Regions from separate parts of the Cryobacterium sp. Hh7 genome, predicted to be linked through region 2. Evidence: riboswitches for the same ligand, from Rfam matches in the RefSeq annotation. Region 2 holds a riboswitch; each other region holds the start of a gene.

Region 1 (5,308 bases), 120 kb from region 2:
GGAGCGATCGAGAATGCGCTCGAGGTTGTCGATATCGGCTGCACTGGCGCGGTCGGCGGCGAGTTCAGCGGCCAGACCGGCGATCGCGGAATAGTGCACGCCGAGGTCGCGCACCTGAACCCGCGACCAGGCCAGCAGCCGTTCGTCCTGAAGGTCGTTCGCGCCGCGCCCGGCGAACGTGACGAAACTGCCGCCGTCGCGGCCGCGCTTGGTGTGCACGAGCTTATTCCGACGCAGAATCTCGAGTGCTTCCCTGGCGGTGACCGTGGCGACGCCGAGCTGCCTGGCCAGCTCGGCCTCGCTCGGCAGACGCTCGCCATCGTGCAGCACCCCGAGCACGATGGCGTCGGTGAGACGCTGCAAGACCAGTTCGGCCCGGCCGGCACCGTCGAGCGGCGCGAAAATAGCCGCACGGGTTCCCGATCCGGCACGGATGGACTGCGGCATGGGCTGCTCGTTTCAGGTTGTGACACGACCGTAACATCAACCCAGCGCGGGCCGCGGACCCCGGGTTCGCGAGAACATCTCCGGCAGATCGAGAAGCGGATGCCGCCCGCCCGCGAGATCACGCGGCAGCCGCGTCAGCTGAAGAGAAACGGCCGGAGTTGTGCACGGGGGATGACTCTGTGTCGGCCGGTAGTGGAGAGGCGGGGGATCGGGTTAGGGTTTTTCGGTGGGTAGACAGGACGGCAGTGGGCGGCAGGTGTCGGCGGGCGACGTCGACGACCGTTCGGCGACCGTGCTGCACGTCGACCTCGACGCGTTCTTCGTGTCGGTCGAGTTGCTGTCGCACCCCGAATTCGTCAACCTGCCCGTGATCGTCGGCCACCGCGGCGGCCGGTCGGTCGTCACTGCGGCCAACTACATCGCCCGCAAATACGGCGTGAACTCGGCTATGCCGATGGCGCTCGCGCTGCGGCAATGCCCGAATGCAATCGTGCTCGAGCCGCACATAGGGCTCTATCGGGACTTTTCCAGCCGGGTCATGAGCATTTTCGATGACGTGACCCCGCTGGTGGAACGGCTCGGCATCGACGAGGCCTTCCTCGACGTGGCCGGCGCAACCAACCTGTTTGGCTCACCGGCCGTGATCGGCGAACTCATTCGCGCCCGGGTGTTCGCCGAGACCGGGCTGGTCTGCTCGGTGGGCGCGGCCTCTACCAAGTTCGTCGCCAAACTTGCCTCCGGCCTGGCCAAACCGAACGGACTGCTCGTCGTTCCCGCCGAGGATACGGTCGAGTTTCTGCATCCGCTGCCCGTCGCGGCGCTGTGGGGCGTCGGGGCCGCCACCGAGCAGGCGCTGAGCAGACTCGGCCTGAAATTGATCGGCGACATCGCACACACGCCGCTGGACGTACTGCGCACAGCGCTGGGGGAGGCATCCGGTCAGAAACTGTTCGAGCTGTCCTGGGGTCGTGATCCGCGCGCGGTGACGCTCGAGCGGGAGGAGAAGAGCATCGGCCACGAGGTGACCTTTGAACACGATGTGACGGATATCGACCGGTTACGCAGCGAATTGCTGCGGCAGTGTGACCTCGTTGCCGTGCGGCTGCGGCGGGGCGATCTCGTGGCCAGGCGGGTCGCCCTCAAGCTGCGCTACACCGACTTCAGTACGGTGACCCGGTCGCGCACCCTCGCCGAACCCAGCAATGTGGGCCGGCGCATCTACGAGGAAGCGGTGGCGGCGTTCGACCTGCTGGCGGCCTCCGGCATTCGGGTGCGTCTGATCGGGGTGCGTGCGGAGCAGCTCGGCACGGCATCGGGATCGGTCGGACTCTGGGACCCGGACGAAGACTGGCGGGGCGCGGAGCTGGCCGTGGACACCGTGACCGAACGATTCGGAGCGGGAACCGTGCGCCCGGCCTCGCACTTCACACCTCGCCCCTGAAGTCTCAGTCACGCTAACCTGATGGCATGACCAGCCTCCCGGAAAAACTCGCAGAAACGTTCCGTTCCGCCGGTGTGAAGTCGGCGTACGGTGACCCTGTACAGATCGATGGCGTCACCCTGGTACCCGTCGCGCTCGCCTATTACGGCTTTGGCGGCGGTGATGCCGGTGAGGGCGGGGCCGGGTCCGGCGGGGGAGGAGGCGGCGTTTCGCTGCCGATCGGCGCGTACGTCAAGTCGGGCGGTACAGCCCGGTTCGAGCCGAACGTCATCGCCCTGCTCGCCGTCGGTGTGCCGTTCCTCATCGTCGCCGGCCGCGCCTTGGCCCGGGTGATCCGAGCCCTAAAGAAGTAGTCGCTTTCTGCACGGGGCCCGGGCCCGGAAACCGGGCCCATGATAGATCATGGGCCCACGGAGCTAAGGTGGGCCCGGGCGAGTGTGGCGCAACCGCCGCGCGGCGCGCGGACGGCGCGGGCGACGCGCGAAGCGTCGCCGCGCCCAGCGCGGCACTCTTGGGCGCAGCCAGGCCGGAAAGTGCCAGGGGCCGCTCACCGGCAGACCCTGCGCAATTCGCCGCCGCCGTAGAACGAACCGGCGCATGAGCAGCAGGTACAGGGCCGCCAAAACGAGCAGAATGCCGATGCTCATGTCGTGATCCCCATGTCGTCAGTCTAAGCGGGGCACTATACTTGACCACGATCACGGGAGTCCGGTAAACCGGGCTGAGAGGAAGCTGACCAAGCTTCGACCGTCGAACCTGATCTGGATCATGCCAGCGCAGGGAGGCTTCTCAATCCCGTGCCCTGTATTCACCTACGGAAAGGGCACGAAACAGTGCACGCTACAACGAGTTCACTCAAGCAATCCGCTCCGGCGGGAGCCACGAAGCGCAACTTTCGCTGGCGCGTCGTCGACATCGTCGTTGCCAGCGTCATCGGCGTCGCGAGCGGTGTCATCTTCCTCGTCTGGAATCAGGCGAGCAACCCCCTGAGCGGTCTACTTTCGCCGCTGCTGCCGGGCCTATCGGCTCTCCTGGGCGGAGGCTGGCTGTTCGCTGGCGTGCTCGGCGGTCTCATCATTCGCAAACCCGGGGCCGCGCTGTACACGGAGCTCCTTGCCGCCGTCGTTTCCACGCTGATCGGCAACCAATGGGGACCACTGACTCTGGTGTCTGGCCTGGTGCAGGGTCTTGGCGCCGAGCTTGTCTTCGCTCTGTTCCTCTACACGAACTATCGTCTCTACGTCGTGTTGTTGGCGGGCGCTGGGGCCGGACTTGCCATGGCCATCAACGACCTGGTGCTGTGGTATCCCGGTTCAGCGAGCGCATTCGCGACGATTTATATCGTGAGCGCGATTATTTCGGGCGTCGTTATCGCCGGGCTCCTGTCCTGGTTCGCTGCGCGCGGCCTGGCTCGCACGGGCGCGCTCAACCGCTTCGCGGCGGGTCGCATCGCCGGTCGAACCGCGATCTAGGCGAGCGGATGCTGGTGGGCGCGACGCGGGGAGGCGCATCCGTCGACGCCCGCGACTGGGGTTGGCGCCATTCCGGTCGGCGGCGCTGGGCGGTGAGCGAGCTGTCCCTCCGCATCGAGCCTGGCGAGCGGATTCTCCTGCTCGGTGCATCCGGTTCGGGAAAATCGACGCTGCTGCACGCGCTGGCTGGCGTGCTCGGCGGCGACGAAGAGGGCGAGCAACGCGGTACTCTGCGCGTGAACGGCACCGAGCCTGGCAACGCCAGGGGTCAGGTCGGCCTGGTCCTCCAGGACCCCGACTCGCAGGTAATTCTCGCTCGCGTCGGCGATGATGTCGCCTTCGGTTGCGAAAATATCGGCGTGCCGCGCGAGGAAATTTGGCGGCGCGTACAGGATGCCCTCGAGATGGTCGGCCTCGACGTCCCCGTTGACCACCCGACGTCCGCCTTGTCGGGCGGCCAAAAACAGCGTCTTGCTCTCGCCGGAGTGTTGGCCATGCAGCCGGGTCTGCTGCTCCTCGACGAGCCGACGGCAAATCTCGATCCGGTCGGCGTGCGGGAGGTGCGCGAGTCCGTCGCCCGCGTTCTGGCACACACTGACTCGACGTTCATCGTTATTGAACATCGGGTTGAGATCTGGAAGGACCTCGTCGACCGGGTGATCGTTCTGGGTGCCGACGGGGGAGTCCTGGCCGACGGATCCCCGAGCGACGTTCTCCTCGCGCAGGGAGTTGCACTGACCGCCTCCGGCGTCTGGGTACCCGGTGTGCCACACACGCTTCCCGTAAGGCCTCCGCGAGAGACCGGTCAGCCAACGCTCTTGTCGACCAGTTCTCTCGCGATTGCGCGCACTCGGGATTGTGTGGTTGCCGAAAATATCGACCTTGAGGTGCCGGAGGCCTGTGCTCTGCTCATCACCGGACCCAACGGAGCCGGCAAGTCCACCCTCGCGCTCACCCTGGCGGGGCTCCTGCGCCCCGCCGCCGGGCGGGTCGTCGCCAGCAGCGCTCTCGCCGCTGGCGCAGGCAGCGACCCGATCCGCTGGAAATCGCGCCAGCTTCTGAGTCGAGTGGGCACCGTCTTTCAAGACCCGGAACACCAGTTCGTCGCTGGCACCGTGCGCGCCGAACTGGCCGTCGGACCGCGAGCCCTCGGTCTGTCGGACGCACTGCTGCACCGGCGCGTCGACGATCTGCTGGATCGCCTTCGCCTGGACCACCTGGCCGAGGCCAACCCATTCACCCTGTCCGGTGGCGAGAAACGACGTCTGTCGGTCGCCACAGTGCTGGCCACCCAACCCCGACTTCTGGTGCTGGACGAACCCACGTTCGGTCAGGATTTTCGCACCTGGCAGGAGATCGTTGCGCTGCTGCGTGACCTCCTGGACGCGGGCACCGCCATCGTCGCGGTCTCCCACGACACAGACTTCGTTGCCGCCGTCGCTGATCGGGAATTTCGAGTCGAGGGCCGCGGCTCCAAGTACGATCTCAGCGCGGTTCTGCCATGAGTGTCTTGACACCCACGCGGGGAGTGCGAGCGATCGACCGGATCAATCCGGTCGCGAAACTCGCTGCCGCGCTCCTGCTCGCCGCAGTCCTGGTGCTGACCATCGATTGGGTATCCGCCGCCGTCGCCCTGGCCTGCGAAATGCTGCTCTTTCTGTGGGCTGGGCTTACTCTTCGAGTCTTCTTGTGGCGAACCGCGCTGGTCTGGCTGGCTGCACCGTCCACTGGAATCACGACGCTGCTGTATGGTCAGGCCTCCGGTCAGGAATATTGGTCATTCGGACTCATCCAGGTAACCGATGGCTCAATTGATCTGGCCCTCGCCACGACCCTGCGGGTGCTCGCGATCGGGCTGCCTGCCGTCGTCCTGTTCATCACCGTCGATCCCACCGATCTCGCCGACGGGCTGGGACAGGTCGTGCACTTGCCCGCCCGGTTCGTGCTC
Region 2 (5,308 bases):
CAACACCTGGGCGTCACGCAATAGTTGATAGACGCCACCAGCCGACACCGCAGTGGAGCCGTCTTCGCGTTGGGTGGCTCCGATCACGACCGTTCCGTCCGATCGTGGAACCAGATAGACCGGCACGCCGTGCACCAGCCCGCGGAGCGTGCAGGTGAGCAACGGCCGAAGGTGCGCCGGCACCCGAAGTCGCAGAATATCGCCGTAAACCGGTCGAAGTGGCAGGGTCAGTCGCTCTGGTAGCCCGTTCAACCCGGCCGCAGCGAGGCCATTGGCCACAACTACTTCGGCGGCACTGACCGTTCCGCCATCAGCCAGGGCGACACCGGTGACGCGAGATGAGGCATCCGCGGAATCGTCGTGCAGTAGCCCCATGGCATTCACCCGGATCAGGGCGTCGTGGCCCCACCGGCCGCTTTTCGCCAGCGTGGCAAGTGCGAGTTGGATGCGCTCGGCGAGCCGGCGCGGGTCGACCTGATGATCCTGCTCCACCATGAAGGCACCGGAAACGTGAGGGCTCAGCAGCGGTTCAAGCACGCGCGCCGCGCGAATGGTCAGCGGGTCGACGGCTAGCCCGTTGGCGAGCTGCACCCCGCGCAGGTCGGCCAGCGCTTGCCGGTCGGCCGAATCAGCGCCAACAGTCATGGTGTGAGTTCTCTGATACCCGGTGAGGTGATGATCGGGCCCCAGTGATTCGATGAACGCCGGATACAGCGCCGAGGAGGCGAGCATGAGCTCGAGCAACACCTCTTCTTGGTAGTGCAATTCGCTCACCGCCGCGAGCATTCCGGCCGCAGCGTACGTTGCGCCGCCGGCGGGGTCCGGATCGATGACGACCACCGTGCGGCCGGAGTGCGCAACAGCCCAGGCAATGCCGAGCCCGATAATGCCACCGCCGATCACGGCGACGTCGACCGTGCGGTTCACGACTCGTTCATTCATGGTGCGCACCGTTCCTCTGCGCTGGCAGGGACGCTCGAACTTGGCCCATAGGGTTGGTCGCATGGACCAGACAAAAGCCCGGCTGTATCTCTGCACCGATGCCCGGAAGGATCGTGGCGATTTCGCTGACTTCGTGGCGGCGGCGTTCGCTGGTGGGGTCGACATTATTCAGCTTCGCGACAAAAATATCGACGCCGCCGAGGAGCTCGAATATCTCCAAATTCTGCGCTCGGTTGCCGACCAGCACGCACGACTCTGGGCCGTCAACGATCGGGCGGATATTGCCAGCCTGGCGGGCGCTCCGGTATTTCATGTAGGCCAGACAGACCTGCCGGTGGCCTCCGCTCGCACCCTGCTCGGCCCGGCCGCCGTGATCGGCCTGTCCACACACAGCACCGAACACGTGGATGCAGCCCTGGCCGCGAACGATCTCAACTATTTTTGCGTCGGCCCAGTCTGGGCCACACCGACAAAACCCGGTCGAGCGGCGGTCGGAACGCAGCTTCTGCGTTACGCGGCCGCCCGCAGCGCAGCCACCGACAGCGAGCTGCCATGGTTTGCCATCGGCGGCATCGACCTCGGCAACATCAACCAGGTCGTCGATGCTGGCGCGACTCGAGTGGTTGTGGTGCGCGCGATCACCGACGCCAACGACCCGACGGATGCCGCGCAGCGACTTCTGGCCAGCCTGCCCGCGCTGGGCTGATACCGCACACAGTACCGAGTTTGGCGTGGTCATCTCAGGCCAACACAGAGTGCCGAGGGGCGTCGAAGAAGTCGAGCTCGAACCGTGACGAGGTGGCAAACGCCTGGCGCATCGCCGAGCGTTGCGCGTCAGAGGCCGTGGCCGCAGCGGCGTCGGTGAGCGCGATGACTTCCCTCGTGGCCGCGGCGAATTCTTCATCGGCATAGGTCTGGAGCCACGCGGCATATGGATGTACTGCTGTCTCGGTGCGCGCCAGAAAGTCGGTGTGCAGCCGCTCACCAACATCCGCATAGAGCCAAAAACAGGGCAACAGCGCCGCCAGAAGCACCGCATAGTTTCCGCCCTCAGCGAGCCCGAGCAAGTGATCCAGGTAGCCAGCCGTTACCGGGCCGGCCTCGGACGACACGTCCCGTTGCCCCAGCCAGTTTCTGTGCAATTCCAACTCAACGTCGCGGCACCGTCGTGCCGAATCGGCCAGAAATCGCTGTGCGTGCATGCTCGGCGCGATCTCACTGGCGCGCGCAAGAACGCGCGAGTAAGTGGCGAGGTAGAGCGCGTCCTGAGCGAGGTAATACGCAAAATCTCGCTCGGCCAGAACCCCAGTACCGAGATCCATAATGAACGGCAGATCGAAGATCTGCGTGCGAATCAGCTCGACATCGCGCCACAGTGTCGCACTGAACTTCACCGAATCAGCTGGTGTGGCCGACTCGGCCGACGCGCCTGCGAACAGCCGATGAAAGTGATGGATCGGGCCATGGCCCTGACCGACCTCGAGGTCGTCGGCATGGATCAGAGCATCCTGAAGCCAGTCTTTGACCTCGGCCAGAGACGCAGCCCAGTCCCCGGTTCGCGCCTGTACCGTGGCCATTGCCGAGGAGAGCGAGCATCCAGTGCCGTGGGTATTCTTGGTGGCGATGCGCGGCGAAGCAAACTCGACAACGCTCTGTGCCAGCAGCCCGTGGGTGTTGACCAGGGCGTCAGGGCAGAGGGCTTCGTCGAAATGACCCCCCTTCACCAACACGGTGACCCCGGTGCGGGCTGATAGTCGTTTGCCCTGCTCGATGGCCGCAGCCCAGTTTGCCGCTGTGGGTTCTGCGAGCAGAACGGCCAGCTCGGGAACGTTGGGTGTTACGAGATCGGCGAGGGGGATCAGATCACGCAGAGCCTGCTCCGCTTGGGGTTCGAGCAGCCGGTGACCACTCGTTGCCACCATCACCGGGTCGAGCACGACGAGCGGAGGACGGTGGGCATGGAGCCAGGAACGCACCTCGTGAATCACGTCGATTTCGGCGAGCATACCGATCTTCACGGCATCGATGGTCACGTCATCGCTCACGGCGTTCAATTGCTGGCGCAGAAACGCGACCGGCGGGGTGTGCACCGAGCGCACCCCGCGTGTGTTCTGCGCGACCAGAGCTGTTACTACTGCCATGCCGTACCCGCCGTTGGCCGCGATGCTTTTCAAATCGGCGTGGATGCCGGCACCGCCGGTCGGGTCGGTGCCGGCGATACTGAGAATCCGAGGCGTGGTGCGCGGCGTGATATTAGAGGTCTGATCAGTCATCCGTGACATTCCTTCGCTAGTGCTAACTAGACAGGTTCAACGGGTATTCATCTCAGCTCGCGCATTGTGCGGAGCACCCCGTGTCACTCAGCAGCCTATACGCCAACAAACATCACTCAGTTACCGATGCCAGAATCGTGGGCGTTCAGGACACGCCCCGAGCTCACAGGTCGGCGAGCAGGCTCACCGGGTTTTCAATGCAGCCGGCCACATAGGTGAGAAACCCGGCGGCGGTTCCGCCGTCGCAGACCCGATGGTCGAACACCATGGAGAGTTCTACGACGGTACGAACCGCGAGTGCGTGTTCGACCACCCACGGCCGCTCGATCATGCGCCCAATGCCGAGAATGGCCGCTTCGGGATGGTTGATAATCGCGGCCGAACCGTCGACGCCGAGCGATCCGAAGTTGTTGAGGGTGAAGGTTCCCCCGGTCAGCGCGCTCGGCGAGAAGGTGCCGTCGGGCGATTGCGCCACCAGCGCGGCGAGGGCATCGCGCAGCTGTCGCGTACTCATCGCGTGGGCACGGTGGATGACGGGAACCATCAGCCCGCGTGACGTCTGCGCCGCAATGCCGAGGTTGATGGCTCCGTACTGGAGAATCTCCTGGCTCGCGGTGTCGACCGAGGAATTGAGCACCGGATACCGGCGCAGCCCGGCCACCACGAAGCGCGCGATGAGCGCCGTCACGCTGAACCGCTCACCCGTCGCCGCGAGCAGCTGGTCCCGCGCGGCGAACAGGGCGGTCGCGTCGACGTCGAGCCAGATCGTCGCCTCGGGAATCTCCCGACGCGACGTGGTCAGCCGCTGCGACACGACTTTGCGCAGGCCGGTGATGGGAATGCGAATATCCGCACTCGCCGCGTCGACAGCGCTGGGCGGCGTCGCAACGTCGACATCGGCAGCCACATCGGCTGCCACATCGACAGCCACGGCCGGAGCGGTGAGCGCGCGAATGTGTTCCTCGACGTCGCTGCGCAGCACCAGACCGTCGTGCCCGCTCCCGGCCAGCGTGCTCGCGTCGAACCCGTTCTCGCGCGCCAGCCGGCGCACGATCGGAGACACGACGGGGGAGCGGCGGATCGGGTCGACCGTGCTGGACGAATCGATGGCCGCAGAAACGGATGCCGCCACCTCGGCGGGGCGCTCGGCCAGCGCAACAGCGACGGGCGGCGTCGATGCAGCCGGTGCAGCCGGTGCCGGGGCATCCGCTGCCCGCGGGCTGCCGAACCGCCCGGCGGCCACCTTGCGCGCCGGCCGGGTGCTTTCGGTCGTGCCGTAGCCGACCAGAACGGCTCCGGAGCCTTCGACCGCCACGACGGTCGCCGCGGCGACCGGAACGCCGACAACACCAGCTGAAGCGTCATCAGTCCCGTCGGTCACGGTCAGCAGCACCTGCCCGGCATGAATGACCTGGCCGGGCTCGCCGAACAGGCTTGCCACGACGCCGCCGTAGGGCGACGGCAGCTCCACGATCGACTTGGCCGATTCAACCTCGACCACGGCCTGGTCGATGGCGATCGTATCGCCGGGAGCGACCAGCCAGGCCACGATCTCGGCCTCGGTCAGTCCTTCACCGAGGTCGGGCAGCAGAAATTCGAGGCTCATCAGGACCACTCCCAGGTCGACAGCGCGGCGAGGATTCGGTCGGGGGTCGGCAAGAAATACTCCTCGAGCTTGGGTGACGGGTACGGAATGTCGAAGCCGGTGATGCGCAGAATGGGCGCGGCCAGGTAGAAGAAGTTGCGCTCCGTCAGGCGAGCGGCCACCTCAGCGCCGTAACCGCCGAACTGGGCGGCCTCGTGCACGATCGCGGCCCGGCCGGTCTTTCGAACGGATGCCCCCACCGTCTCGTCATCAAACGGCGACAGCGTGCGCAGGTCGATGACCTCGATCGAGAGCCCCTCAGCCGCGCCCTGTTCGGCCGTCGCGAGGGCGGTCTTCACGGTCGGACCGTAGGCGATGAGCGTGACATCGCTGCCCTCCCGTAGCACGACGGCCCGGTTCAGCGGCTCGGTCTGCACCGGCAGGGAAAGCTCCGCCTTGCTCCAGTAGCGACTCTTCGGCTCCATGAAAATCACCGGGTCGTCGCTCG
Region 3 (5,308 bases), on a different contig from region 2:
TGGTCTGCCACTCGCGCGGCAGCTCTTCGAGCATACGGTAGCCGGCGAGTACGGCGTAGGTGAGGCGGGAGCCGAGCCGGGCGTGCTGGTGCAGGCTGGTCATGAGGGCCACGCCGTCGGTCGAGAGCACAAAGCCGATCGAGAGCACGCCGATGACGAGGGTGCGCAGGGCGAGGGCAGCCCCCACGAGCAGTCCCTCGGTGGTGATCCGCAGCACCCCGGACTGCCAGAGTACGTCCCCTGGCCGGCTGAGCGCGTTCACGATCAGAAGGCCGAGAGCAAATGCCAGAAATGGAATATGTGCGAGAACGAATACTTTCACGGGAATGCGAGCCGTGACGGCGACCGCGCCGAGAGCGAGCAGGTACAGCGCCACTGGCGTGATCGGATCGAAAACAAACATCAGCACGAGGGAGACGACGAACAGAAGGGCGAGTTTGACGGTCGGGTTGCGCCTGGCCAGGGCGCTGACGGGCCGTCGTGTCGGGGGAGCATCGACGTCGATGAGTTGAGCAGTCATGTCGGCGCGCCGACGGCAGCGTCGAGCTGACCCAGCACGCGGCGAATCCGCGCGTCAGAATCGAATTCCTTGAGCAGGTGCCGAATCAGCGGTGGCAGCTCGAGCCCGGCCTGCTTCAGTACCTCGTCCCACCGCAACACCTCGAACACCGGCCCGTCGGCGATCACCGTGCGGTCGGCCAGCACGATCACCCGGTCGGCGAGGGTTGCAACGGTACGAAGATCATGACTCGAAAAGAGGATGCTGCGGCCCGCGTCGGCCGCCTGGCCGAGCGCTGCCAGGGTGGCGATGGTGTCCCGGCGATCGAGGCCGAAGGTGGGTTCGTCGGCGAGCAGCACCGGCCGATCGTGCGCGAGCATGGCGGCGACGCTGAGCCGCCGCTTCTCGCCGCCGCTCAGTCGATACGGGCTTTGATCGGCGAGGTGGGTCAACCGGTGCCGGTGCAAAATGGCCTGAAGCTCGTCATCGCTCAGGCTCGGCAGCCCATGCCGAATCTCGCCGCGCACGGTGTGTTCTACGAATTGGTGCTCGGCATTCTGAAAGATCATGCCGGGTCGGGCGCCGGTCACGGTGCCGACCGATGGCCGGTGCAATCCCGCCAAGGTCAGCAGCAACGAGGTTTTGCCCGTTCCATTGCCGCCGAGCAAGGCCACGATTTCGCCGCCCCGCAGATCGAGGCTGACGCCGGCGAGAACCGGTGTGGCGGTCCCGTTCGGCGCGCCAACCCCGCGATCAATGACCACATCCGTGGCGGTCAGAACGATCCGGCCGAAGTCCTGCCGTCGCCCTAAGGCTCCGGCCGGCTCGCCGAGTGACCGGAGGCCGGCGCGCACGCCCGGTTCGCCGAGCCCGCCGGCGCACCCGGTCACGGCGAGCAATTCGGTTTCGAGCGGAAGCCAGCATCCGTTTTGATTGAGCGAGCGCCCATGCTGGGCGAGCACGTCGACCGTGGGGCCATCGGCAATGACGGTTCCGGCCTCGCCGAGCACGAGTGCGCGTGGCGGCAGCCCGGCGATTCCCGCCGTGCCCGTGAACTCGTCGATGCGGTGTTCGACCAGCACGACGGCCGGCCGGTAGGTGTCGACGGCCGAACGGATGGCGCGGCGCACGGCGCCCAGGCCCGCCGCGTCGAGCATCGAGGTGGGTTCGTCCAGCAGGAGCACGGCCGGTTCGGCGATGAGGGTGGCGGCGAGGGCCACGCGCTGGCCTTCGCCGCCGGACAGCTGCCCGGTCGACCGGTGTCGCAGCATCCGTGCCTGAACAGCGTCAAGCGCGCGATCGATGCGCGCCGAGATAAGTGCCGGGTCGACACCGCGGTTTTCGAGCGGCAGGGCAAGCTCCTGTTCGACGTCGGGCAGGCAGACCGAAGATGCGGGGTCCTGCGCGACCACGCCGACGAGCCGGGACAGCTCGACGACGGAGGTTTCGATGCTGAGCGTCCCTCCCATGCGCACACTGCCGCCGAGCGAGGCTACGACCGAATGCGGAATGACGCCGGTGATGGTCTGCAACAGGGTGGATTTGCCCGAACCGGAGGCGCCGAACACGATGAGCTGCTCGCCCGGCGCGAGGCGCACCGACACGTCGCTGAGCACGGCCTCGGGCCGACGCGGGAATCGCACCGACACGTCCTGCAGTGTCAGGATGTCGGTCTCAGGCACGGGCGAGGCGATCGCGGCCGATCGCGAAATTGTCGACGACGCCGGTTTTGTCGAGGGCATCGACGATGAGTTTGGCCAGCAGCCCGCCGAGAATCACGCCGGAGATCAGCTGAATCGCGAGGCGCAGCAGAAAGATCTCCTGGCCGTACCAGCCGGAGCGAAATGCCGAGTAGAAGAACACCAGCCCGGCGCCGAGCAGCCCCGAAAGTGCGTAGGTCAGCCAGCTGTAGTTGCGGTAGCGAGTGAGGGCGAACGGAATCTCGCTGCCGGCGCCTTGAATGGCGGCGGCGACGAAGAGCAGCGGCCCGACCATGGAGCCCAGAAAGACGACCTCGATCACCGACGCGATAACCTCCGCAAAGATGCCGGCGAACGGCCGTCGCACGATGGCGATCGCGATCGGGGCGACGAGCAGCCAGGAGCCGAGCAGAAAGTGCTGCGCGAGGTCGCCGGCCGGACCCATCGCGATCGACAGGGCGGTCCAGGCCTGCACGAATATCCAGTACAGAAAGCCGAACACGACACCGAGCACGACGACAAGCACGAGGTCTTTGAGGCTCCAGTGCCTTTTCTCGGCGGATGCTGTGGGCATGGCTGTTTCCTTCTGGTCGGCGTCAGGACGCATGGGAGTTCAGGCTCGGGCTGTTGAGGGACAGGATCGCGTGCGTCGCCACGTGCTGCACCGTTCGGCCGGCCACGATCCAGCCGGCGGCGATGACCTGCAGCACGAGGGCGAGGTCGCCCTCGAGCCGGGTGACGAAGTGCTCGCTGTGTACCGTGAGCCCGGAGGCCTTGGCGCTCTCGATCGCGGCGTAGATGTCGCGCATGTGATCGGCGGAAGCAGAACCGGTGCCGTCATCCAGTGGATACAGTGCCCATTCTGCGACGGCGTGTACGCCGGTGGGCGTGAGGTTCACGACCTCGGCGAACAGCCCGCCGGTGGGCGGCAGCGTGCAGGTGACTTCGCCGGGGCATCCTCGGGAGAATTGCACGGTTGCCGTGACGTGGGCTCCGCTGCGGCTCGCGCCGGCGACGACCTGGCTGACGTAGCGCAGCAGGTCGGGTTCGGCGCCGGACAGGTAGGTGCTGACGACGCCGGTTTGAAGTGCGATCCCGGTCGAATCTGCCTGCTGGAGTGCGTCGAGAATGACGGCGGCGTAGTCGTCGCGCATGACGGCGAGGGTGAGGCGCGCGCCAATGCCGAATTCCGCCGGTGTGGCTGTGAAGGGGGTTTCTGGAATGATCGTGCCCATTTCTTTCGTGGGGGCACGGGAAAGACGAGTCAGCCTCCCTGCGCTGGCATGATCCAGATCAGGTTCGACGGTCGAAGCCTCTGCAGCTTCCTCTCAGCCCGATTAATCGGACTCCCGTGTTGATACAACGAAAGTATGGCATGCCCGTGGCTGCCTGATCCTCGAGTAGACAGTCTGGCTAACTAGTGAGACTATGTAGTCATGCAACCGAAAACCTGGCCAGCCGAGTGGATGCGCGCCGCCCTTGGCCTCTGCGTGCTCCGCACGCTGGCGCCCGGCCCGACCTACGGCTACGCGATCGCATCGGCGCTCGAATCCGCCGGCTTCGGCGCCATCAAGGGTGGCACGCTCTATCCGCTGCTCACGCGCTTCGAAGCCGCCGGCTGGATCGCCGCCGAATGGCGACCGGGCGCCGGGGGACCTGGCCGCAAGTACTTCTCGCTCACCGACGACGGACGGCAGGAGCTCGAAGACCAAGCCGCCCACTGGCAACTCTTCTCCACCACCGTGCACGACCATCTGCAGAAAGGGCCGGCCGAATCATGATGACCAGCAACCCGCGCGATCCCGACAACGGAAGCACCGACATCCGCTCTAAAGTGACCGACGACGCCACCTGGTTCGACGAGTTCACCATCGAACTGCGGCTGCTCGGCGTGCGCGGCGACGCAATCGGAGATGCGCTGGCCAGCGCTCGGGAGTTTCGCGCCGATTCCGGCACGAGCGCCCTGGAGTGCTTCGGCAGCCCCAAGCGCTACGCGGCCGAGCTGGGCCTGCCGACCATCCCGCTGCGCCGAGTGAACCGTGGGGGTTTGCTGGCCGGTCTCGGAGCGTTCGGACTCTTCGGCTTCCTGCTTTCCGCCCTCCCGCTCGTGCATGGTACGGCGGTGAAGATCGACCTGAAAACACTCGCGGTGTTCGTTGCCGCAGTCGTCGTGATCGTGCTCGTGCCGACATTTCTCAAGGCGCTCGCACGCCTGCGCTTGCGCGCCTGGATGGTCGTGGTCGCGGCGCTATTGGGTCTCGGCACCTCTCTTGGCCTCGGGCTGTGGAGCAGCTCGAGAGTGCTCTATACCGTGCCCGCCCTGCCAATCGTGATCGTCTCCGCGCTGCTCGTGCTCGTTCCGGCGATCTGGAGTCAGGCGAGCCATTCCCTGAGTGACGACGCGATTGTCGACCCGGGCGGGTCGCCCGAATTCCGGCCGTCGTTCTCGACGCGCCTGTTCCTCGGCGTGGTCACCTGGTCGATGGTGGCTGCGTCGATCGTGGTCTGGCTGTTCGTGCTGTTCGGCGAGCCGCTCGAGCGCTAATCGGCCGTGGCCACGGCTCTCGCCCTCGAACCGTGAGTTTGACCCCGGCGCGGCCGCCGAGCCGTGAGTTTGACCCCGATTCCGGCGCGGTTTGGGGTCGAAACTCACGGCTCGACGTCAGAAACTCACGGGTCGGCGAAAAAAAATGGGCAAAGTACGAGCTCAGGGATACCCGACAAACCAGAGCAGCACGATCGCGACCGGCTGCAGCGCGATCGACCCGGCCAGCAGGGTGCGCCGCAGCGGCTTCGACCGGGCGATCGCTGGGTCGCCGAGCAGCGGAGGGAGCGGCAGCAGCAGCCGAAACAGGCTCTGCTGCGGCAAAATCACGGCCACCAGGTAAAGCCCGTAGCTCGCCGAGTACGCCACGATTTCCGGTCGAGGCGGATGCAGCGCCCGCCGCGACAACCACCACCCAAACCCCGCCGCGAGCAGCAGAACCAGCACAATTCCGACCACGCCGAGGTACTCAAACGCCATCAGAAACCACGGCGTGAGCGGCACAAGCTCGACCCGGCCGACGAAGCCGGTCCACCACGACAACTCTGCAGCCGCGAAATAGCC
Region 4 (5,308 bases), on a different contig from region 2:
CGGACGCCAGAACGCGGGCTACGGTCAGCCGGGACGCGTGCAGGTCACGTGCCTCCGATGCCCACGCTGCGACCAGTTCATCGCAGAGCAGTGGGGCTTCGGCGAGGTCGAGGGCGCGAAGTAAGAAGGGGTAAGCCAGCTCGGGATTGGTTTTCTGGGCTCGTTGCAGCAGATGGTCGAACTGGTCAAGGTCGACATCGACCAGGTCGCGGTCCAACACATAGCCGCCGGTCGTTGTCTGCAACGGCCCGAACTTTCCTGCACCGGGCTGCAGGTGGCGGCGCAGCACGCTGACATAACTTTCCAGGGTGGGCAGGGCTTCGACCGGCGGGTTTGCTCCCCAGAGCAATTCGATCAGGTGGTCTTTCGACACCGGGAGGCCAACGTGTACGAGAAGAATCTCCAGGATCTGGCGCGGTTTCGGTCCGCCGAGTTGGTGGGCGTGCAGAACAACGGGGCCGCGTCGAATGGTCAGGTTGCCGAAGAGTTGAACGTTGAGGTGTGCGAAGGGCGCGCTGGCTGGCTGCACTCGGGTGTCCGATTCCATTGTCATGAAGACCTCCACTGTTGGAATGCGACAATGGTGCCCGTTTGCCCAAGCCCGGGGTAAGCCGCGGGTGGACTAGGGAACTACCCCCAATTTCGGGGACCATTTCAGGAGTTGGTATGGTGCCCGGTTCCGAGGGACAGGCTGGCCCCGTGAGGCCCATCCAGGACGAGGGCAATGACCTGATTGGGGATTTCGAAAACGAGGGTCGCTTGAACGGATGCTCCGCTCTGCTCCGCCGGGTCGACCCAGAGCGCGGCGGACCGCGCGCCGAGTCCGGATAGGGAGTAGTCGGCGGCGCGAAAGGCGAGGCCGGAGGCATCCGTTACGGTCAGTTCGAGCAGAATGCGCACGCGGTGGGCCCCGGGCTGCACCGGGCTGGAGAGCAGATCGGCGGCGGTCGCCGGCACCCAGCCATCACGAGCCAGGCGATGGCCAATGGGATCAGAATTTTGCGGCGGCGTTGGAACAGGGAGCTCATCCAGCAGGGCCACGGCGAAGCTGCCCGGGTCATGATCTCGTGCCCGGTGTGCACGGCGAGGGTGTCCAGGTTGACCAGAACAGCGCCGGCCTTGGCAGCGAATTCGGCCGATTCCTCCGTGTTGTCGACCATCGCCGGCGCAGCCCCAACCGCGAGCAGCACGTTGGCGGTGAAGCCGGCGACGACGGTAATCGTAAGCCACTGCACGAGCGGATGGTGCCGGCGGAGTGCCGCCAGCACGCGAATGGCCTAACCAGCGGATGCCGGGGCGACCGTGGGAGTGTCGGTGGGCATCCGCTCGCCGGAAAGAACCGTCATTAGAGCACCCGCAGCGGTAGATAGACCGAGCTGCCCAGACGGGTGAACTCGGCCGACTTCTCGGCCATTCCCGCCTCGATGGCCTCGAGACTGGTGAGGCCGTTCTCTTCGGCGTACACCCGAACATCCGCTGAAATACGCATGGAACAGAACTTGGGACCGCACATGCTGCAGAAGTGGGCGGCCTTGGCGGGGCCGGCCGGCAGCGTCTCGTCGTGAAAGCTCTGCGCGGTGTCCGGGTCGAGCGAGAGCGCGAACTGGTCGGTCCAACGAAATTCGAACCGGGCCCGACTGAGGGCGTCGTCGCGTTCCTGGGCGCGCGGATGCTGTTTGGCCAGGTCGGCGGAGTGCGCGGCGATCTTGTAGGTGATCACGCCGGTTTTCACGTCGTCGCGGTTGGGCAGGCCGAGGTGTTCCTTGGGCGTGACGTAGCAGAGCATGGCGGTGCCGGCCTGGGCGATGATGGCCGCGCCGATCGCGCTCGTGATGTGGTCGTAGGCCGGTGCGATATCGGTGGCGAGCGGGCCGAGCGTGTAGAACGGGGCCTCCTCGCAGAGTTCCTCTTCGAGCGCCACGTTTTCGACGATCTTGTGCATCGGAACGTGGCCGGGGCCCTCGATCATCACCTGCACTCCGTAGGACTTCGCGACCTTCGTCAGCTCACCGAGGGTGCGCAGCTCCGCGAACTGGGCCTCGTCGTTGGCGTCGGCGATCGAGCCGGGGCGCAGGCCGTCGCCGAGCGAGAAGGTCACGTCGTAGCGGCGCAGAATCTCGCACAGCTCCACGAAGTGGGTGTAGAGAAAGCTCTCCTGGTGGTGCGCGAGGCACCAGGCGGCCATGATCGAGCCGCCGCGCGAGACGATTCCGGTCACCCGGTTGGCGGTCAGCGGCACGTAGCGCAGCAGCACGCCGGCGTGCACGGTCATGTAGTCGACGCCCTGCTCGCACTGCTCGATCACGGTGTCGCGGTAGATCTCCCAGGTGAGCAGCGACGGGTCGCCGTTGACCTTTTCAACGGCCTGGTAGAGCGGAACGGTGCCCACCGGAATGGGCGAGTTGCGCATGATCCACTCTCGAGTGAGGTGAATGTCCTTGCCGGTGGAGAGATCCATCAGGGTGTCGGCGCCCCAGCGGGCCGCCCAGACCATCTTCTCGACCTCTTCGGCGATCGACGAGGTCACCGCCGAGTTGCCGATGTTCGCGTTGATCTTCACGGTGAAGGCCTTGCCGATAATCATCGGCTCGCTCTCCGGATGCTTGTGGTTGGCCGGAATGACGGCCCGGCCTCGCGCCACCTCGTCGCGGACGAGCTCGACCGAGACGCCCTCGCGTGCGGCGATGTAGGCCATCTCCGGCGTGACAATGCCGGCGCGGGCCCAGACCAGCTGGGTGGCAGCGCCATCGACGGGCAGCGGATGCTCCCACCCGGCCCGAGTCTGCGGCAGCCCCTTCTCGAGATCGATTGTGGCCGTCTCGTCGGTGTACGGGCCGGACGTGTCGTACAGGTCGAAGTGTTCGCCGTTGCTGAGGTTCACCCTGCGAACGGGAACTTCGAGCCCGGGCCAGTCCTTTACCGGTTCGTAGCGTTTGCTGCTGCCCTGGATCGGGCCCGTTGTGACGGTTTCGGACATAGTTGTGTCGTCAATTGTGCGCATGTTCTCGAACTTCCTACGCCGGCATTACCCGGACAGGTTCAACGGTCGACGGCCCTGGCCGTCCTCTCAGCTCGCTGGTGCGCGCTCCCGTGGTTGGTGTGTCTTCTGACTCCTTCACCCTAGCGCTGGTTGCGCGCTCGGGTCCTACCGGGGTCGCGGTCACCGCGCCCGTTGGGGGTCATCGCGCCGGGCATCGCTGGCGCGATGACCGGGAGCTGGCGCCCGAGCCTGCGGCGGGCCAGGCATAGCTGGCGCTGGGCATCCGCTTAGCGAGCGAGTGCGGCCAGCTCGGCGCGGGTCGAGGCGCCGACCTTGCGCAGCAGGTTGGCCACGTGAAACTTCACTGTGTTCTCGCTGATGGTCAGGGCCTGTGCGATGGCCTTGTTGCGCGCCCCAGAGGCGACGAGTTCGAGCACGCCGCGTTCGCGTGGGCTGAGGCCCCAGGCCGCGGCGGCGGTGACGGATGCCGTGGGCGCGTCGAGCGGCAGCGACACGGCCATCTCGGAGCCCCAGCCGGCGGTGGCCTCGACGTTAAGGGTGCCGCTGAGCGCGACGACGCGGGCGGCAAGCTGGCGCACGCTCGGAACCTCGGCATCGAGGTTGCCCGGACCGTCGTCCCGAATGTGGATGAGCAGGTTACTTCCGTCGCAGTCCCACTGCACGCGCACCCGCGCGACCCCGGCCTGTTCGACGAGGGCGAGTACGGCGCCGCGCACAATGGCGCGGGCTTCGTGGGCGACCTCGCCGGGCAATGCCCGACCGTTCACCGGCGGCTCGATGAACTGCACGTCGAGGTCGCCGAAGCGCACGAGCGGTCGCAGGTCGTTCCTGAGGCGTTCGAAGGCGCGGGCGACGGGTTCCTCGGTGAGACTGCGATCGAGGTCGCTCACCGCGCGCAGGGCGACCATCGCGGCGGCGGCGAGTTCGGTGGCCTTCTGTCGGGCGGCGGTGTCACTCGTGCTGCCGGAGCGCAGGACAGCGAGCAGGGATTCCAGCGTGGTGGCGTGTGCGTCCGTGAGGTCGGCGATGAGTTTGGAGCGTTCGGCGGCTGCGCTGCGCGCTGTTTGAACCGGGGAGTTTGCGGGGAGCGTCGAGCGTTTTGCGGTCGTGGCGGATGACGCGGCCGGTTCGGCAGCTCCGGTAGCAGCATCAGACCGGAGGGCGGCGGCCGTGCTGCGGGCAGCGGCTTCAGTGGCGGTGGCGCGCACGCCGGGGTTAGATGGAGCGGAAGTCATGCCCCCAGCCTACCCGGGCCATCCTCGGAGCCCACCCAGAGCCATCCGTTTGGGTAGGAAAACCGCTCGTTTGGCGGGCAGCATTCCCACTCGAAGGAGTGGACCATTGAATCATGACCGAAACGACAACCACCCCACTGGCAGCGGATGCCCTCGGCCTCATTTTCGCCGAGAACGGCCGCGTCGTCGAGGCGCTGCGATCGGCATCCGCTTCAGTACTGGATGAGGCAGCAACCCTGCTCGCCGCGGCGCCCCGGGTGTTTGTGCTCGGTGCTGGCCGCTCCGGGCTGGCACTGAAGATGACCGCGATGCGACTCATGCACCTCGGCCTCGACGTGCACGTGGTGGGCGAGGTGACCAGCCCGGCGATTGTGTCGGGCGACGTGCTGCTGGTGGCGAGCGGATCCGGTACGACGGGCGCCATTGTGCGTGCCGCCGAGACGGCTCACGGCGTGGGGGCGAGCATTCTTGCGCTGACCACGGCGCCCGAGTCGCCGCTCGGGCGGCTCGCCGCGGTGACCGTGGTCATTCCCGCGGCTGCCAAGCAGGACCACGCCGGGCAGGTGTCGGCCCAGTATTCGGGCGGCCTGTTCGAGCAGTCGGTGTTGTTCGTCGGCGACGCCCTGTTTCACACGCTCTGGAAGGCGAGCGGTTCCACGGCCGAACAGCTCTGGCCGCGTCACGCCAACCTCGAGTAATACCGACCGGGCCCGGGCCCGGTCGCAAGAAACACGTACCCCAACAGAAAGAAGAACCCCCATGAAGCTTCAGGTAGCTATGGACGTACTGACCACCGAAGCGGCGCTCACGCTGGCTGCTCAGGTTGCACCGCACGTCGACATCATCGAGCTCGGCACCCCGCTGATCAAGGCAGAAGGCCTGCGCGCCGTCACCGCGATCAAGAACGCGCACCCCGACAAGATCGTCTTTGCCGACCTCAAGACGATGGATGCCGGCGAGCTCGAAGCCGACATCGCCTTCGCCGCCGGTGCAGACCTCGTCACCGTGCTCGGCACGGCCGGGGACAGCACCATTATCGGAGCCGTCGCCGCCGCGACCAAGCACGGCAAGG

What was found. Region 2 has a riboswitch for thiamine pyrophosphate ahead of E3T43_RS02550 (bifunctional hydroxymethylpyrimidine kinase/phosphomethylpyrimidine kinase). Riboswitches for the same ligand answer to the same signal wherever they lie in the genome.
Region 1: it holds a riboswitch for thiamine pyrophosphate, as region 2 does, so the genes downstream of both, E3T43_RS01965 (ECF transporter S component) here and E3T43_RS02550 (bifunctional hydroxymethylpyrimidine kinase/phosphomethylpyrimidine kinase) in region 2, are expected to answer to the same signal.
Region 3: it holds a riboswitch for thiamine pyrophosphate, as region 2 does, so the genes downstream of both, E3T43_RS09230 (YkoF family thiamine/hydroxymethylpyrimidine-binding protein) here and E3T43_RS02550 (bifunctional hydroxymethylpyrimidine kinase/phosphomethylpyrimidine kinase) in region 2, are expected to answer to the same signal.
Region 4: it holds a riboswitch for thiamine pyrophosphate, as region 2 does, so the genes downstream of both, thiC (phosphomethylpyrimidine synthase ThiC) here and E3T43_RS02550 (bifunctional hydroxymethylpyrimidine kinase/phosphomethylpyrimidine kinase) in region 2, are expected to answer to the same signal.

The regions. Positions count from the first base shown of each region.
Region 1 is NZ_SOHG01000012.1:122,592-127,899, forward strand. Features, by position in the region: gene E3T43_RS01950 (FadR/GntR family transcriptional regulator) at 1-447, opposite strand, end outside; gene dinB (DNA polymerase IV) at 674-1,888, shown strand; gene E3T43_RS01960 (hypothetical protein) at 1,915-2,241, shown strand; TPP riboswitch at 2,579-2,688, shown strand; gene E3T43_RS01965 (ECF transporter S component) at 2,722-3,360, shown strand; gene E3T43_RS01970 (ABC transporter ATP-binding protein) at 3,369-4,865, shown strand; gene E3T43_RS01975 (energy-coupling factor transporter transmembrane protein EcfT) at 4,862-5,308, shown strand, end outside.
Region 2 is NZ_SOHG01000012.1:237,808-243,115, forward strand. Features, by position in the region: gene thiO (glycine oxidase ThiO) at 1-942, opposite strand, end outside; gene thiE (thiamine phosphate synthase) at 1,004-1,648, shown strand; gene E3T43_RS02550 (bifunctional hydroxymethylpyrimidine kinase/phosphomethylpyrimidine kinase) at 1,683-3,224, opposite strand; TPP riboswitch at 3,207-3,306, opposite strand; gene E3T43_RS02555 (dihydrolipoamide acetyltransferase family protein) at 3,379-4,821, opposite strand; gene E3T43_RS02560 (alpha-ketoacid dehydrogenase subunit beta) at 4,821-5,308, opposite strand, start outside.
Region 3 is NZ_SOHG01000026.1:42,272-47,579, forward strand. Features, by position in the region: gene E3T43_RS09215 (energy-coupling factor transporter transmembrane protein EcfT) at 1-520, opposite strand, end outside; gene E3T43_RS09220 (ABC transporter ATP-binding protein) at 517-2,181, opposite strand; gene E3T43_RS09225 (ECF transporter S component) at 2,174-2,773, opposite strand; gene E3T43_RS09230 (YkoF family thiamine/hydroxymethylpyrimidine-binding protein) at 2,796-3,434, opposite strand; TPP riboswitch at 3,452-3,562, opposite strand; gene E3T43_RS09235 (PadR family transcriptional regulator) at 3,636-3,980, shown strand; gene E3T43_RS09240 (hypothetical protein) at 3,977-4,744, shown strand; gene E3T43_RS09245 (hypothetical protein) at 4,907-5,308, opposite strand, start outside.
Region 4 is NZ_SOHG01000026.1:4,171-9,478, forward strand. Features, by position in the region: gene E3T43_RS09050 (BTAD domain-containing putative transcriptional regulator) at 1-553, opposite strand, end outside; gene E3T43_RS09055 (hypothetical protein) at 655-900, opposite strand; gene E3T43_RS19510 (hydroxyethylthiazole kinase) at 879-1,268, opposite strand; gene thiC (phosphomethylpyrimidine synthase ThiC) at 1,346-3,001, opposite strand; TPP riboswitch at 2,995-3,102, opposite strand; gene E3T43_RS09070 (response regulator transcription factor family protein) at 3,268-4,236, opposite strand; gene hxlB (6-phospho-3-hexuloisomerase) at 4,350-4,934, shown strand; gene hxlA (3-hexulose-6-phosphate synthase) at 4,996-5,308, shown strand, end outside.